2 linked regions of the Glaciimonas sp. CA11.2 genome follow. The protein of the gene in region 1 interacts with the protein of each later gene in a pairwise test. Links are inferred from orthologs where the notes say so. Each region holds a gene or a part of one and is shown in the gene's direction. Other genes may lie near its edges. The genes, in order: kdsB and RGU75_RS01260.

What was found.
Region 2: the proteins of kdsB (region 1) and RGU75_RS01260 interact in binary tests that used the Escherichia coli proteins (3 or more experiments, as listed by UniProt). The link is inferred for Glaciimonas sp. CA11.2 from one-to-one orthologs.

The regions. Positions count from the first base shown.
Region 1 is NZ_JAVIWL010000001.1:3,473,224-3,486,717, forward strand. What follows is about bases 4,375-7,303. They hold kdsB (3-deoxy-manno-octulosonate cytidylyltransferase), read left to right. Parts: upstream 4,375-5,427; coding sequence 5,428-6,180; downstream 6,181-7,303. Other genes in these bases: lpxK (tetraacyldisaccharide 4'-kinase), read left to right, coding at 4,375-5,131; RGU75_RS15025 (Trm112 family protein), read left to right, coding at 5,112-5,315; adk (adenylate kinase), read left to right, coding at 6,530-7,186. In the rest of the region: RGU75_RS15005 (putative zinc-binding peptidase), read right to left, coding at 520-1,677; RGU75_RS15010 (MotA/TolQ/ExbB proton channel family protein), read left to right, coding at 2,607-3,212; RGU75_RS15015 (biopolymer transporter ExbD), read left to right, coding at 3,444-3,881; more of lpxK, read left to right, coding at 4,082-4,374; RGU75_RS15040 (sodium-translocating pyrophosphatase), read left to right, coding at 7,458-9,959; RGU75_RS15045 (patatin-like phospholipase family protein), read left to right, coding at 10,262-11,446; RGU75_RS15050 (ribonuclease), read left to right, coding at 11,698-12,129; RGU75_RS15055 (barstar family protein), read left to right, coding at 12,188-12,586; purN (phosphoribosylglycinamide formyltransferase), read left to right, coding at 12,755-13,390. UniProt on the Escherichia coli protein: Activates KDO (a required 8-carbon sugar) for incorporation into bacterial lipopolysaccharide in Gram-negative bacteria.
Region 2 is NZ_JAVIWL010000001.1:304,155-307,550, forward strand. The notes cover bases 469-3,228. They hold RGU75_RS01260 (TetR/AcrR family transcriptional regulator), read left to right. Parts: upstream 469-1,424; coding sequence 1,425-2,033; downstream 2,034-3,228. Other genes in these bases: RGU75_RS01255 (LysR family transcriptional regulator), read right to left, coding at 469-1,009; RGU75_RS01265 (iron-containing alcohol dehydrogenase), read left to right, coding at 2,217-3,228. Also shown: more of RGU75_RS01255, read right to left, coding at 74-468; more of RGU75_RS01265, read left to right, coding at 3,229-3,374. UniProt on the Escherichia coli protein: Involved in response to both electrophiles and reactive chlorine species (RCS). Represses the transcription of the nemRA-gloA operon by binding to the NemR box.

The DNA.
Region 1 (13,494 bases):
AAACACAATGGGATGTCATTCGAATGGCATTTAAATGTGACTTATTATTTGGCTGATTACTATGATTGCGTATTTGAAGCGATGCTACCCACACATTCAAGGCGCTATTGTAGAACGTAAAGCGACGAAAGACGGTCTGGAAGACACTTACTCGTTGTGCTCTTGGTTGCATCGCGAAAGGCCCATGACCAAAATACTGTGATCGATTTTTGCTGCACCTGTACGCAGTGTCTAAATAGTATTTGCAATCAACGACTTAAGTGTGTTGGAAGGTGCTTACACACAAAGTTATCCACATAATCTGTGGAAAAGTCCCGACGTGACGCGCAGGAATGCCTTTTTGGCGAATAATGGTCTGGCTAGCGTACTTTTGGACAAAGTGCGCGGATATTATCCACACCAATAAAAATCATTCTAATCAAGTACTTAACGCGAATCGGCCAGTCTTGTACACAAAGTTACCCACAATTTCTGTGGATAACTAAAAGGTTAAGACACGCTTGTCCTAAGCTTTGCTTTCTATTTTGGCTTCGGTTTCGGGTTTGGATTTGACTCCTGTTCGAATTTCGGTTTCGGTTGCACCTTTGCTTTTGCTTTTGCATTCGCTTTCTCTTTGGCTTTAACCTGGGCCAGTACTACCCGGTGAACGAAGTGCAACTTGTCCTGCACTGGCGTTGATAATTTGAAAGGATAAGAGTCAGGCGTACCGACACTTCTGTTCAGACTATTCAACACGTAAGTCAACGCAAACCAGTTACCGATTATTTCTTCGAATGAGTCGATTTTTAGAGGTGGCGCACTGATGACCATTTCAGGCTCGGCAGCCTTCGGTGGACTCAGCGATAGTCCGCAGGTGTGAGCGGTTTCGAGTGTATCAATCATGTGTAAGTAATGCGCCCACGTCTCTGCCCAGTCCTCCCACGGATGAGAACTGGCATAGATGCTGATGAAGTTTTTCTCCCAATCAGGCGGCGTGCCATTTTCGTAGTGGAGTTTCAGGCACTCGGCATAATCCTGGCGTTCATCGCCGAATAATTCTCGATAACTGTCTATCCAATCAGTGCCGGCAATCAATCGATCAAAATAGTAATGTCCGCTTTCGTGGCGGAAATGACCTAGCAACGTGCGATAACCTTCGTGCATTTGCTCGCGGGTGCGCTCACGTTCTGACGGATCGGCCTCTATCACGTTAATGGTAATCAAACCGTTATCATGGCCGGTCATCACCGGTTCCTCGCTCAAACCATCCTCTAGAAATTGAAAGGCTAGCCCGCGCTCTTCATCTTGCTGCTTCGTTAGTGGGCGAAGACCCAGCGACCAAAGAGAATAAAGAAGGCGGCGCTTGGCAGACTCCAGCCGTTGCCAAAAAAGATGGTTTTTTTCTTTCAGCAACGAGGGAATGATGACTGTCAACTGGCAAGAGGCGCAAAACTCATTTTCGTCATCTGCATCCAGCATCCAGTTACAGACATGCTGATTGACATAATTGCTACATTGTTTATAGAGGCGTCCGGCATCGGCCGGATTGAGACTGCGCCACTTGTTATCTTCAACTAATTCAAAACTATTGACCGCACGTTGCTCGGGTTGGTATCCGAGGGTGCTTTCACAACTGAAACATAAGGTGTTTTCAAAAAAAACTTGTTGTTTACATTTATCACAATGAAAAGTTTTCATGTTTTTCCTTATTTTTTTGTCAATTTGGTGTTTATCAACCTAAAAACTAAGAATGATATCAACGACCATAAATCACCTCTTTTGAATTACATTTGTATGCATTTTGTCGTTTTGTGTATTAGGGTTAGTAGTTCATTTTATATTATTAAATAACTATCAATGTGCTCTAGTCATGCGGAATGCTGCGGCACACTATTTTATTTTTGTTGGAGTTGGTCTGACGATTTATTTTTGGGTCAGCCAGACATAAAACGACTGTTTATTCACTCCCAGGGCTGGAAATCATGGCATTGCATAAATTGGGGGAGAGGAATACGCCACCCTTGCGTCCGAACTGCGCAGGAATCAAAACTCATTGCTAATCAAGTGCTTAGCCTACTTTAGACTGCTTTGTGCACAAAGTTATCCACAAATTCTGTGGATAACTATTTTTCTATTGCTGCGCATTAGTGTAAGTCTGTATGTGCGGATACCTCAGTTTTTTATGAACATAGTATTTCCACTGATTTACTTTACATCTGGTTATTTGTAACAAAAAATCCAAACCACTTACCCATTCTGAACAATGGCAAAAAGATGAACCGAATCAACGTGTTAGATTCTTCAAGGCTGAGTTGTTCACAAAGTTGTCCACAAAATCTGTGGAGAACTTTCTCGGTTGCAAATGGGAATATTCTTGAATTAGTTTGCTGCATTGCACTTTTTTAATGCAGGGATAAATAAACCTTTTAAAACAATGATTTAGATTTCTGCACTAGGACTTATCCACAATCTTATTCACAAAAAATGTGTGGAACTTTTCCTGCTCGGGGAATGAAGGAGCTGAATAGAATAAATCAACGATCGATGGGCTTGCTCACTTCGCCTCAACAGTTTACATTCTGCTTCCATTAGACAGACCTGTCTGCGGTCCTCTCAAGGAGTTTCTTTTGTTTGCCATTATTCAAGCTGCAGGCTGGCCGATCTGGCTGTTATTGTGTGCCTCCGTCATCGCTACTGCATTGATCATCGAGCGCTTGGTTTATTTGCGTCGCTCGCGTATTTTGCCACCGCAGTTGTTGCACGAGGTTATCCTGGTTTATCACAACGGGCGCGCTAACGCTGAAGTGATCACCAACCTGGAAAACAATTCCCCACTGGGACGCGTATTGGCTGCGGGTTTACGTAATGTCGATGCACCACGCGATATGATGAAAGAGGCGATCGAAGAAGCGGGGATGGCCACAGCGCATGAGTTGGCGCGGTTTCTGACGACCCTTGGAACGATTGCTTCGCTCGCCCCGCTGATGGGCTTATTCGGCACAGTGGTGGGGATGATTGAAATTTTTGGTGCGACCAATGGTGCGGGTACTGATCCCGCGCAACTGGGTCATGGGATTTCAGTGGCGCTCTACAATACCGCGTTTGGCATAGGTATCGCGATGCCCACGCTGGTTTTTTACCGCCATTTTCGGGCCACGATCGATAGTTTCATTGTCGCTATGGAACAGCAGGCGATCAAGTTTGTCGATATCGTCCATGGCGAACGGAAGTAAGTATTTTTCGACGTATACTGCGCAGCGTCAGACGACGGCATTACAAACGACGGACGAACGGATTGCAGGGTGGAGCAGTATCTGTTCTGGTGCATCATGTGCGGTTTGACGATGCCGCTCACTACGGTTTTGAAAAGTCTATGGGACAAAACGCAGAAATCAATTTCGGTGCGAACTTAGGTGCGAATTTAGGTAAGACCGAAGCAGGAATCAATGCCAGGAGGATCATGTATGAATTTTCGCAAAGGTAGAGCGCGCGAAGAAATTGAAATTAATTTGATTCCGTTCATTGACGTATTGTTGGTTATTGTGATTTTTTTGATGGTCACAACAACTTACAGCAACTTAACCACGCTAAAGATTACGTTACCGACCGCAGATGCAGGCAAGGCGATCGCGGAGCCGTTTCGTATTACAGTGGCGGTGACTGCGCAAGGTCAGTATGCGATAAATAAGGAGCAGGTGTCGTCGAGGGATGCTGAGGCATTAGCGCAGGATTTGAAGACGGCCGCACAAAGCGACCCCAATAAGTCAAAGGAAACGCCCGTGATTGTCATCAACGCGGATGCGATGTCGCCCCATCAAACGGTGATTAATGTGTTGGAGGCAGCGCGTTTAGCTGGTTTTGAGAAAGTGACATTTGCTGCACAGGCAGCCGCCCACAAGTAGTAAAAAGCAGGGATTGCTTGCTTTGTATCATGGCTTGTACGCATGTTGATCGATGTATTTCGATCAAGGTTTTTCGATCAATAGCATTACCTGACGCAGCGTGGTCGTTTATTGATGATAGATACGGTTCCTTCTTTCTGTTCCTATTCTGTTTTTTAATGTATTTCTTTTGATTCCTTTTTTATGACAGGTTATTCCATTTGACTCGTAAGCTCTCCACGACCGAATCAGTGCTTACCGCGGCTTGGCAAAGACGGGGTTTGCTGGCGTGCTTGCTATGGCCGTTATCGTTATTATTCTTGTGTATATCGGGATTACGTCGCATTTCGTATGTGATCGGCTTGCGTGCGAGTACGCGCTTGCCGGTTCCGATCATAGTGATTGGAAATATTTACGTCGGTGGTACAGGTAAGACGCCTTTGACCATCTGGCTGGTACAAGCCTTACGGCTGGCGGGATATACGCCTGGCGTGATTTCCCGTGGTTATGGTGTCAATCCCAGTGTTGAAACACGCGTGGTGTCGACGAATTCGGTTGCAGCGGAAGTCGGTGATGAACCCTTGTTGATTGCTCAGCGCGCGCAATGTCCCGTGGTGGTGGGTCGAAATCGGGTTGCAGCGGCGCAAGCATTGTTGCAGGCGCATCCGAAGGTGGATGTGATTTTATCCGACGATGGCTTACAGCATTATCGGTTACAGCGCGACATCGAAATTGTGCTGTTTGATAGCCGCGGACATGGTAACGGTTGGTTATTGCCAGCCGGTCCCTTGCGTGAAACGGCGTCCCGAAGGCGCGACTTTACAGTGGTGAACCTGGGACGAGCGGCAGTTTTGCCGACTTCATTGCCGCGCTCGGCGATCCGTATGCAGTTGATCGGCGAGGTCGCAGAGCGCCTGAGTGATCGCTCGCAGACTTTCCGCATCGCTGATTTTTCGACCAAACTGCCGGCACCTCGGATTCTGGCCGCTGCAGGAATTGGCAATCCTCAACGGTTTTTTAACATGTTGTCCGGCATGGGTTTGGTATTTCACTCCCTGTCGCTGCCGGATCATTACGATTTTTCGACGAATCCTTTTGCTGCACTGGATGCAGAGATCATACTGATCACCGAAAAGGATGCAGTAAAATGTAGTCAAATCAAAACCATCAAAAACGACCCGCGTTTGTGGGTTGTGCCCGTGACCGCGCAGATTGACGTCGCGCTGATACAACAAATTGTGGAGAAACTCCGTGGACACCCAACTGCTTGATATTTTAGTTTGCCCTATCTGTAAAGGGCCTTTGCAGCATGATAAAAAAGCACTAGAACTGATTTGCAACGCCGACAGGCTCGCTTTTCCGATTCGCGACGGCATCCCTATTATGTGGGCGGACCAGGCGCGGGATCTGAATAGTCCAGCTGACCTGGTGGTCTCGGACGGCGCGCCGTCATAGCTGATAGCCGCCCGACTGAATTTAGCTTTTCATTTTATTTAGCTTTTCGTTTGCGTCTGCTGTTGCGTGACTGCTCAGATAGCTTATCAAATAGTCCCTATAAAGATCGCCAATGTCCTTTACTGTCATTATTCCTGCGCGATTAGCATCGACCAGATTGCCAAATAAGCCTTTAGCTGATCTCGGCGGCAAGCCAATGATTGTGCGAGTCGCCGAGCGGGCGGCGCTCTCCGGCGCTGCTCAGGTCATCGTCGCAACTGATCATGTCGACATTTTGATTGCGTGTGAGAAATACGGGGTTGTCGCACGTTTAACGCGTTCTGATCACCCTTCTGGAACGGATCGGATTGCGGAAGTGGCAGCGGGTTTAGGATTGGCGGCACATGCCGTAGTGGTTAACGTTCAGGGCGATGAGCCGTTAATTGATCCAGAATTGATTGCAGCCACCGCCGCGCAGATTGTAGATGGCGTGCCCATGGCAACGGCAGCGCATGCAATTAATAGTGTCGCGGATGCCTTTAACACGAACGTAGTGAAGGTGGTTGTCAGTAAACATGGTCGTGCGTTGTATTTTTCTCGTGCAACTATTCCCTGGCACCGGGATGGGTTTGCGCAATCGCGACAATCGTTGCCCAGCGACTACGTACCATTACGGCATATCGGGCTGTACGCCTATAGCTACGCGTTTTTACAAACTTATCCGACACTGACGGTGTCGCCATTAGAACAAATTGAAGCGCTGGAACAGCTTCGCGTGTTGTGGCATGGCTTTCCGATTGCGGTCCATATCGCGCAGGACGCACCGGCCGCTGGCGTTGATACACCAGAAGACCTGGAGCGCGTGCGACAATTTTTCAAGGACTAATTTGTTAATGCGTCGCTGACTCAGCGGTTTCTTTATTGGCTAAAGTTGGTCTATGATTTTTCTTTAAATCAGCTATAAACCAGCTTTAAGCCGGTAATGAATCAGAGCAAAACAGTAAAAGAACAGTAATGGCTCGGTAAAATAAGCATCTACAAAACCACGTAACTGCACCGTTAGAGTGCTGTTTGGTAAAATTTTGTGGTAAGTTTCATGCAAAGTTAGCGTGTTATAACAATGGTTGCAAAATGACGCCGCTGCGATTTTCAAAGTAAGTCTAGATATTTAGCATTGAAAGTGTAGAAATGAGCGTCATCAAATAAATTTCAAACTCACCTTAGGACTACATAATATGCGCCTCATCCTTCTAGGAGCGCCCGGTGCCGGTAAGGGCACGCAAGCTACCTTTATAAAAGAACGATTCAACATTCCGCAAATTTCTACCGGTGACATGCTAAGGGCAGCCGTCAAGGCGGGAACACCACTTGGTATCGAAGCAAAAAAAGTGATGGATGCGGGTGGTTTGGTCTCGGACGATATTATTATTGGCCTGGTAAAAGATCGTCTGAAGCAAGCGGATTGTGCCAACGGCTATCTGTTTGATGGCTTTCCACGCACAGTGCCACAAGCTGATGCGATGAAAGAAGCAGGCGTGGCGATTGACTACGTGCTGGAAATTGATGTGCCGGACGCGGCAATTGTTGAGCGTATGAGTGGCCGACGCGTACATCCTGCTTCTGGTCGCACTTACCATGTCAAGTTCAATCCGCCAAAGGTGGAAGGGATTGATGATGTGACTGGAGAAGAGTTGATCCTCCGTGACGACGACAAAGTAGAAACCGTGCAGAAACGTCTTTTTGTGTATCACGAGCAAACTGAAGTTCTTGTTAAATATTATGGTGACTGGGCTAAGGCAGGAAATCCCGGCGCGCCACAATATCGCAAAATCGTTGGAGTTGGACCTGTTGATCAAATTCGCGACAGTGCCTTCAAGGCATTGGAAGCCTAAAAAAGAGCGGACCATGAGTCCGCTTTTTTTATTTCTATGCGCTGTAAAGATTGTAAAGAATTTCACATGTGGTTAGGATAGTAATCAATAACCGTTAGTTTTAGACACGCCAGCCCAGGCCGACTTCTGAAAATAAAAGGGCAACAAAAAGTTTTTCAGTACACATGATTTGTAGATTGATGCGTATCCACCAAAATGGCGGAACGCCTATTTACTTAATGTGGTTGTTTACTTTGTGATGGTTGTCCGTAATAAAACAGGAGGAGTCAACATGGCATCTGGTCTATGGTTTGCGATCGCTTGCGGCATTATTGCTGTGATATATGGAATGGTGTCACGCAGCTGGATTTTAAAGCAAGACCCAGGAAACCCGCGCATGCAGGAAATCGCCGCGGCCATTCAGCAAGGGGCTGCAGCCTACCTGGCTCGCCAATACCGCACCATTGCTATCGTCGGTGTGGTGCTATTCATCATCATCGGATTTATTCCAGGCCTCGGACTGGTCACGGCTCTCGGCTTTCTGGTCGGTGCGCTGTTGTCCGGGGCGTGTGGTTTTATCGGAATGAATGTATCGGTACGTGCCAATGTGCGCACTGCACAAGCCGCCACCAAAGGTTTAAATCAAGCGCTCGATGTGGCATTTCGTGGCGGTGCTATCACTGGAATGTTGGTAGTCGGACTAGGCCTGCTTGGTGTAACGATTTTCTATTTATTGCTGATTACTTTTTTTAGTCGCCCGGATATGTCGCTGCATGATGTCTTAAAGCCGCTCATCGGTCTTGCATTTGGCGCCTCGTTAATTTCTATCTTTGCGCGGTTGGGCGGCGGTATTTTTACCAAAGGAGCAGATGTCGGGGCCGATTTGGTGGGCAAAGTTGAGGCTGGTATACCTGAGGATGATCCACGCAATCCGGCCGTGATTGCGGATAACGTTGGCGACAATGTTGGCGATTGCGCGGGGATGGCGGCAGATTTATTTGAGACTTACGTGGTGACGTTGATTGCAACCATGTTGTTAGGATCATTGCTGATTAAAGGATTTGAATTACAAGCCGTGCTATATCCGCTGATGCTGGGCAGTGTCTCGATTCTGGCTTCCATCGTTGGCTGCTCAATGGTCAAGGTCAAGCCCGGCAAAAAAATTATGTCGGCTTTGTACACGGGTTTGTGGTGGGCGGCGATTCTCAGCCTGATTGGCTTCGCGGTAGTCACTTGGCTACTATTACCGCCTCCGATGGTGTTGCCGATGATGGGTTCTGCACTAATCGGTATCATTCTGACCGGCCTGATGGTCTACATCACGGAATATTACACTGGCACTGATTTCAAACCTGTACGTCATATTGCTGAGGCCTCGACCACCGGTCATGGCACCAATATTATTGCTGGCCTCGGCGTTTCCATGAAGTCAACCGCCTATCCAGTGCTCGCGGTGTGTGTCGCGATTCTTGCGTCTTATTGGCTGGCCGGTTTGTACGGCATTGCGATTGCTGCGACCGCGATGCTGTCAATGGCTGGCATCATCGTTGCGCTTGATGCTTATGGACCGATTACCGATAATGCGGGCGGCATCGCAGAGATGTCGGGCTTGCCGGAATCGGTGCGTGCGATTACTGATCCGCTTGATGCGGTCGGCAATACGACCAAAGCGGTGACCAAAGGCTATGCGATTGGCTCGGCCGGATTGGCGGCGCTCGTGCTGTTTGCTGATTACACCCATGCACTGGATTCGGTGGGTAACAGTACCGCCTTTGAATTATCAAATCCACTTGTGATTGTTGGTTTATTTATTGGTGGACTGATTCCGTACTTATTTGGGGCCATGGCGATGGAAGCGGTCGGTCGGGCTGCTGGCGCTGTAGTGGTCGAAGTGCGTCGACAGTTCCGTGATATTAAAGGAATCATGGATGGTACTGGTAAACCTGAGTACGACAAGGCAGTGGATATGCTGACTTCGTCTGCGATTAAGGAAATGATCGTGCCGTCGCTTCTTCCTGTCGTTGTTCCGATTCTGGTGGGTTTAATATTAGGCCCGGCGGCACTTGGTGGTTTGTTGATGGGGACTATTGTTACGGGGTTGTTTGTCGCCATCTCGATGACGACCGGCGGCGGTGCCTGGGATAACGCCAAAAAATACATCGAGGACGGCAATCACGGTGGCAAAGGTTCGGAGGCGCATAAGGCGGCAGTGACCGGCGATACCGTCGGAGACCCTTATAAAGACACGGCGGGACCGGCAATTAATCCACTCATCAAAATCATCAATATTGTGGCGTTATTACTGGTACCAATTTTGCCGATGGGAGGCGCAAACCTGTTGGGTGGTGCAAGTGCGCCGACCCAAGTTATTGCAGTCGTGGTGACACCTTTGGTCGTAGCGCCAACAGTGAGCGGAAGCAGTGGCGCGGTTGATGGCGGTGCTTCCGCTCATGGTCAGGTAACCGGTACGCTTGCCGCGCCAACCGATGTCACAGTGATTCGTTTTGCCGAGGGCAAAAGCGATGCCCCGTTTGGTGCTGCAGATCAGCTGGCTACTATCATCGCTGCCGCTAAAGCCAGGCCCGACGCCAAGCTGGTCTTGCGAGGGTTTCATGATGCCACTGGTAACTCAGCAAATAACGCCGAGATCGCCAAAGAGCGCGCCATGAGCGTCAAGGCACTGTTGTTAATGGGTGGTGTCACCGAAGACCGGATCATATTGCAAAAACCCGAGATAACCACCGGTAGTGGCGACAATGCAGAGGCACGGAGAGTGGAGATTAGCATCCAATGATTTTGGCAGTGACTACGCCTCACGATATTGAGGGGGCGCAATCAAATCTTTGGCTATCTGCGCCAAGCAGATAGCACGTTATCGACTCCACAGGATTGCGCAAATTTTTTATAAAAACCGCTGATCGTAGTGAGATTGTTGTTGGAAGCTTGATTTTCGCTTTTCGCTTCTTGCTTTGGTCTCTCTCTTCTACGTTTGGGTGCATATGTTGTGTGTATGTATCAGCGCGAACATATTTGGGGAATTTCTTGTTTTTGCGGTCCTTTGCAAAAATAATGCGTTGCCCTGTTAAGCTTGGCATCATGACGAACAGAAAAAATGTGGGCCTTATTTTGACCGGAGGCGGAGCGCGTGCAGCTTACCAGGCCGGCGTTCTGGATGCGGTTTCCGCCATTTTGCGTGAGCACGGGTGGGCGCCAAAGCGGAATCCGTTCGATATCATTTGCGGGACTTCAGCAGGTGCTATTAATGCTACTGCGCTGGCGTGTCGGGCGGATAATTTTTCTGAGGGCGTTGATCATCTTCTCCAGGTCTGGAAGCATTTTAGTGTCGAACATGTCTATCGGGCGGATTCGCTTGGCGTGTTACGGTCGGGCGCGCGTTGGCTTTCGTTGCTGTCGTTTGGCTGGTTACTGCGTCAATGGCACGCACATCCACCGAGTTCCTTGCTCGACAATACGCCTTTGGTGACACTGTTACATCGTTCGTTAGATTTAAAGGGGTTGGACGCCGCGTTGACTAACGGGAGTTTGAAAGCGCTGGCGGTAACGGCGTCTTCTTATAGTACGGGTCTGCACACGACCTTTTACCAGAGTGCCCACGAAATTCAATCCTGGACGCGCAGCCAGCGACGTGCGATCAGAGACCAGATCGGTGTCGAACATTTGCTGGCATCGTCTGCGATCCCGTTTATTTTTCCGGCCGTTCCCATTTATTGCGAAGGTCAGCGTGAATATTTTGGAGATGGTTCGATGCGACAACTGGCTCCCATTTCTCCCGCAATTCATCTTGGCGCGAGCAAGGTATTGGTAGTCGGTGCGGGCCGCATGATGCAGCCACCGATGGATGTTCCTCTGTTTCCCCATTACCCTAGTTTGGCGCAAATTGCAGGGCATGCTTTATCGAGTATTTTTCTCGATGGGCTGGCCGTCGATATCGAGCGACTGGAGCGTATTAATCACACGCTGTCATTTCTCACTGAGGAGCAACGCGAGCATACGCCATTGAAGCCCATTGAAATGCTCATTATTTCGCCGTCAGAGCAAATTGATGACATCGCTATTCGTCATATCCGTAGCCTCCCGAAATCAATTCGTGCATTGCTGGGCGGGATAGGTGCAACCGAATTAAGGGGGGCGGCATTGGCTTCCTATTTATTGTTCGAATCAGGTTATACCTGCGAATTAATACAAATGGGGCAAAAGGATACGTATGCACGGCGCGAGGATGTAGTGAATTTTTTTGCCGATCAAGTGTCGAACGATTGATTCGTGCTTAGCCGAATTCGTACCGGCTAAAAAATATCTTTAGCTCTATTCTTGTTTTGTTATTGAAGAACTGTCAGAACTTTTAACCGAAACTGCGCGAGTTGATATTAAGTGTTTTCATTGAGAGGCCCGCGATCGGGCTAAATACAGGGAAAGTGGGCATCAACTTTGTACGGATGGTAGATGCGTGTTGATTGGGTTTCTGCAACAAGTTAATCTCAATAGCTGATTCTTCAGAAATTATTAAAAATATGAAAAATAAAGTAGCTTCAATTTACGCATGCATTTTCGCGATTGTGAGCGCTCGGCGACGACTCCCATTTCTTCAGCAATTTGGTCTCCTGCTAATAGGCTTGTTGTTTTCGGTCCAAGTTTTTGCCCGCAATCCGTTGCTAGTCGATACAATTGCCTTATCGCAACTCCCCGTCGAGGCCCGGCAAACGTTGGTGCTGATCAAGCAGGGTGGACCTTTTTCCTATAGGAAAGATGGCGTCGTGTTTGGAAACTATGAGGGGCTTTTGCCAAAACAAAAGCGTGGTTATTATCATGAGTTCACCGTAAAAACACCGCGAGCAAGGAACCGCGGCGCTCGCCGACTTATCTCTGGTGGAACAGTCAACGCTTCGAGTGAATATTATTATACCGATGACCATTACGCCTCCTTTAAGCGTGTTCAGGAATAGTCAAATATCGATTTCAGTATAAAACTGCAACCCATCATTGCATTTAGTTGAGGGAAAAATGAGTTTGTTTAAAACCGTGCCGCCAAACGTAGTGCAATCTATCCGTGCATTTCGCGTGGCTGAATTACAGACCGAGGCAGTTCGTCTGGGCCAACATTTTCTGTACGCATATTGTGCAGAGGCAATGACCAAACAACAGGTGCTTTCAAAAATTGCACAAGCTTTTTATTTTCCTAAACATTTCGGTAAGAACTTCGATGCACTAGCCGATTGTCTGACAGATCTTGCGCATAAAGCCGGACCGCAGCCAGGTTTTATCATCGTTATAGAGCAATTGCCAAATACACAAAAATTTGACAAAGAGGCTCGTGAAATTTTGCTGGACGTGTTCCGGGATAGTGCGGATTTTTGGGCAGAGAAAAAAGTCGCTTTTCGCGTGTTTTACTCTTTTCAATAACTTGGTTTCAAGACTTAGTATTGCATAATAAGCAACCAAAATGCGATTGCAACGCATCGTCGGTTTAGAAATCGCTTTGTCTCTTTCAGACCAAATTTAAGAAGATTTTCTACGTCATTTTGTGCGTCAACGTTCCTAAGCTGCTGCGCAGCGGGTACAATGCGCGCCATGAGAAGCATCGTTATCCTTATTTCTGGACGTGGCAGCAACATGGAAGCCATCGTCCGGGCAGCACAAACTGAGCAATGGCCGGCCAAAATTGCGGCTGTTATAAGCAATCGCGCCGATGCAGGTGGTTTGTCCTTTGCCGCTGCGCACGGTATCCCGACAGCGGTTGTCTCCAATAAAGATTACCCTGACCGCACGTCATTTGACGCTGCGTTGCTAGATGAAATAGACCGGTTTTCACCCGATTTGGTCGTGCTCGCGGGATTTATGCGAATTTTGACTGCGCCGTTTGTTCAGCATTATGCAGGTCGGATGCTGAACGTCCATCCGTCCTTATTACCAAGTTTCACCGGGTTGGCAACGCATCTTCAAGCATTGACAATGGGTGTTAAAGTGCATGGCGCAACGGTTCATTTTGTGACTGCTGATCTTGATCATGGGCCGATCGTTCTGCAAGAAGTGGTGCCGGTAATGGACGACGACACTGTTCAATCGTTAGAGGCGCGGATCTTGATACTGGAACATCAAATGTATCCCCGTGCAGTTCGGTGGTTTGTAGAAGGGCGACTCATGATCCAAAATGGACGAGTGTATAAGCGCGGTGACATCGCGCTGGATGGTGATTTGGCGGAATAGTTGCTCACCGTCATTGACCCGAATAGGTCACGCATGTAGTCTGGAAACGTAATCTTAAAGACGCTATAAGTATCAGTAATACGTTTGAAGCAAAAAAAGACAAA
Region 2 (3,396 bases), 3.2 Mb from region 1 along the record:
TACCGACTAACAGCGATTACGAGAAATCAGCGCTGCCGAACCCGTGAGACGGTTTGGGAGCGTGACCGCAACATCAAGTCGCGGACATACCAAGTCCGACGGCGACTTCAGAAATCAGGCGACGCAACCACACCACGTCGGGCGCAACATGCGAGCGCGTATGCCACAGCATGTAAAACCGCATCTTCGGCATGTCGAAAGGAAGCGGAAATACCTGAATCGGCCAGTCCTTCACAAAGTAATTAGCGAACTGACGACCGGTCGTAAAAATCAAATCTGACTTTGCCAACACATGCGGGACCAATGCAAAATAGGGAATCGCCACCTGAATGTTGCGCTTTAATCCTTGCTCCGCCAAAGCCGCATCAATGCTGCTCCGATGGCCTTCGATGTATGGGGTCGGTGCAAGGTGCGGCATCTCAACGTAATATTTTAGCGTCAGTCCCTTTTTGGCAACCGGGTGATCACGGTGCATCATGCAGACGACTTCGTCCTCAAACAGTTGCGCAAGATGCAAATGCTCAGGCGGATCGGGCCAATTACCGATGACCAGATCCAGCCGTCCGGTCTCCAGCGCATTAGAATAATCCAGCCCAGCATCAAGTGCATGCACCATCAGACTGGCGCCAGGAGCGCGCCGCCGCACTTGTTCAATGATCGAGGGAATCAACAAAACGTTCAGATAGTCCGGCGTTCCTACATGGAATATCCGTACAGTGCTTCCTGCTTCAAATGCTGCTACCGGTGCGCCGATTTTTTCAAATACATCGAGTCCTTCCTTCGCCAGCGCCAATAGTTCCTGCCCGCGCTCGGTTGCTACCATTCCCGTTTTGCCACGCACTAAAATGGCATCGCCGGTCAACTCGCGCAAGCGCTTCAACGTATTGCTGATAGTCGGTTGCGATTGCCCCAACTTAATCGCCGTGCGTGACACACTCTTCTCCACCAGCAAAGTATGCAAGACGCGAAGCAGATAGGTATCGAGATGATGATTAGCGCGAGAAGTCATTAACAGTGGAGGAAAATTGAGTGAACATGAGGCGAACATAAGCCATCGGACAAATATGCCTGACAACTACCAAAAAAGTGTCTTTATACATTCTTGAAGGATAACGGATAAGTGACTGATTGAGTATATTCACATTCGCACAACCCTCATTCGTTTGATGCCTCTTTTCTGCTGTTGGGTGTACGCAATGCGTTGACGAAAAGAGTGCGCATGATTGGTGCACATTTTATGCGCTCCGATTATTCTCATCTCAAGCGGTCTCGGATAAACATTTTCCAACGATGACCGGCATTGAAGGCTTACATAAAGAGATTCACCAAAAATAGGCTCTTTTGAGGCGGCATTACATGATTCAAATTCGATTTCCTACCAACTTTAGACGACCGGTCTAATTTACGCTATACTTGCTAATATCATGCGAGCAACCTACGACATCACCAAACGCCACATACTCGACGCTGGACAGCAAATTATTGCGGTCAAAGGCTTCGCGGGCGTTGGATTAAGCGAAATTCTGAGCGCTGCAGATATTCCAAAAGGATCTTTTTACCATTACTTTGGATCAAAGGAACAATACGGCTGCGCGCTTCTTGAGCAATATTTTGATGAATATCTGGTTAAGCTCAAGCAAATACTGCACGCTCCCTTCGATGCTTCCAATACGGCACAATCAGCACGTTACCGGCTCTTGCAGTATTGGGGAGGATGGGTTGAAAGTCAGTCAAGCCACGACCCCAAGGGACGATGCATGGTGGTGAAGTTGGGCGCTGAAGTTGCCGACTTGTCGGACGATATGCGCATTGCACTGTGCAAAGGGACCAAACGCCTCATGGAGCAGTTGGCTATTTGCATTACCGAGGGCATCACAGAAGGTTCTCTGGATTCTCAGCTTAATCCCGAAAAAACGGCTGAAATGCTTTACCAAATGTGGCTGGGCGCAAGCCTCCTTGCCAAGCTACAACGTGATCGCCGCCCTCTCGAAAACGCCATGGAGACCACCATCAGCGTTTTGAAACAAGGGTAAAACCGCTTCCTTAGCAGTCTTACATTTGTTTACGAGAATCTCCCTGTTCATTCAGCCTATTAACTGAATGCTTTAAACAATCAAAAGCTATTTCTAACCCACATCGCTTGATTTACATGACAGCCCTATTGACTCGTCTTTTAGCTAGTCGACCGGTCTAATTTATAACTAATAAGGAATCGTATGTTTAATTTCGAACTCTATAATCCAACAAAAATTGTATTTGGTCGCGATACCGTCGCCAAACTATCTACATTAGTCCCAACTGATGCGCGCGTATTGATCTTATTCGGTGGTGCAAGCGCACAAAAAAATGGCACACTTGATGAAGTAAAAGCTGCGCTGGGCACACGCGAAGTGCAGGAATTTTCCGGCATCGAACCCAATCCTTCCTACGAAACCCTGATGCGTGCCGTAGAACACGTGCGCCGTGAAAAGATCGATTTCCTGCTAGCCGTGGGCGGTGGCTCCGTCATTGACGGCACCAAATTTATCGCCGCAGCCGCACACTTCGATGGTGAGCCTTGGGATATCGCCGTCAAAGGTGGCGTCAATATAACCAATGCTTTACCTTTTGGGACGGTGTTGACATTGCCCGCCACCGGCTCAGAAATGAACAATGGCGGCGTTGTGACGCGTAAATCAATCCAGGCCAAACTCGCCTTTCATAGCCCGTTGGTTTATCCGCAATTTTCGATACTTGATCCGAGTAAAACCTTTACCTTGCCACCACGTCAAATCGCCAACGGCGTTGTCGATGCCTTCGTGCACACAGTAGAACAATATTTGACCTATCCGGTAAATGGTCAGGTACAGGATCGCTTTGCTGAGGGATTGCTGCTGAGCCTGATTGAAACCGGTCCTCGCGTCATGGCCGAACCCAACGACTATGATGCGCGTGCTAACTTGATGTGGGTGGCGACATTGGCATTGAACGGTTTGATCGGTGCCGGCGTACCGCAAGATTGGGCGACGCATATGATCGGCCACGAACTGACGGCGCAATATGACATTGATCACGCCCGTACCCTGGCAATCGTGTTGCCATCGCTATTGACAGTACAACGCGAAAACAAGCGTGCCAAACTGCTGCAATATGCTGCGAGAGTGTGGAACATCACAGAAGGTAGCGAAGATGCCCGAATTGATCAAGCTATCCAGAACACCCGCGATTTCTTTGAAAGCATGGGCATTAAAACTCGCCTCGGAGATTATGAATTGGGTCAGGCTGCCATTGATATTGTGGTGACACAATTGAGTGCGCACGGGATGACAAAGTTAGGCGAACACAAGGATATTACGCTGGAAGTGAGTCGCAAAATCCTTGAAGGCGCTTTATAGTAAAAGAGACATCCATACCGGA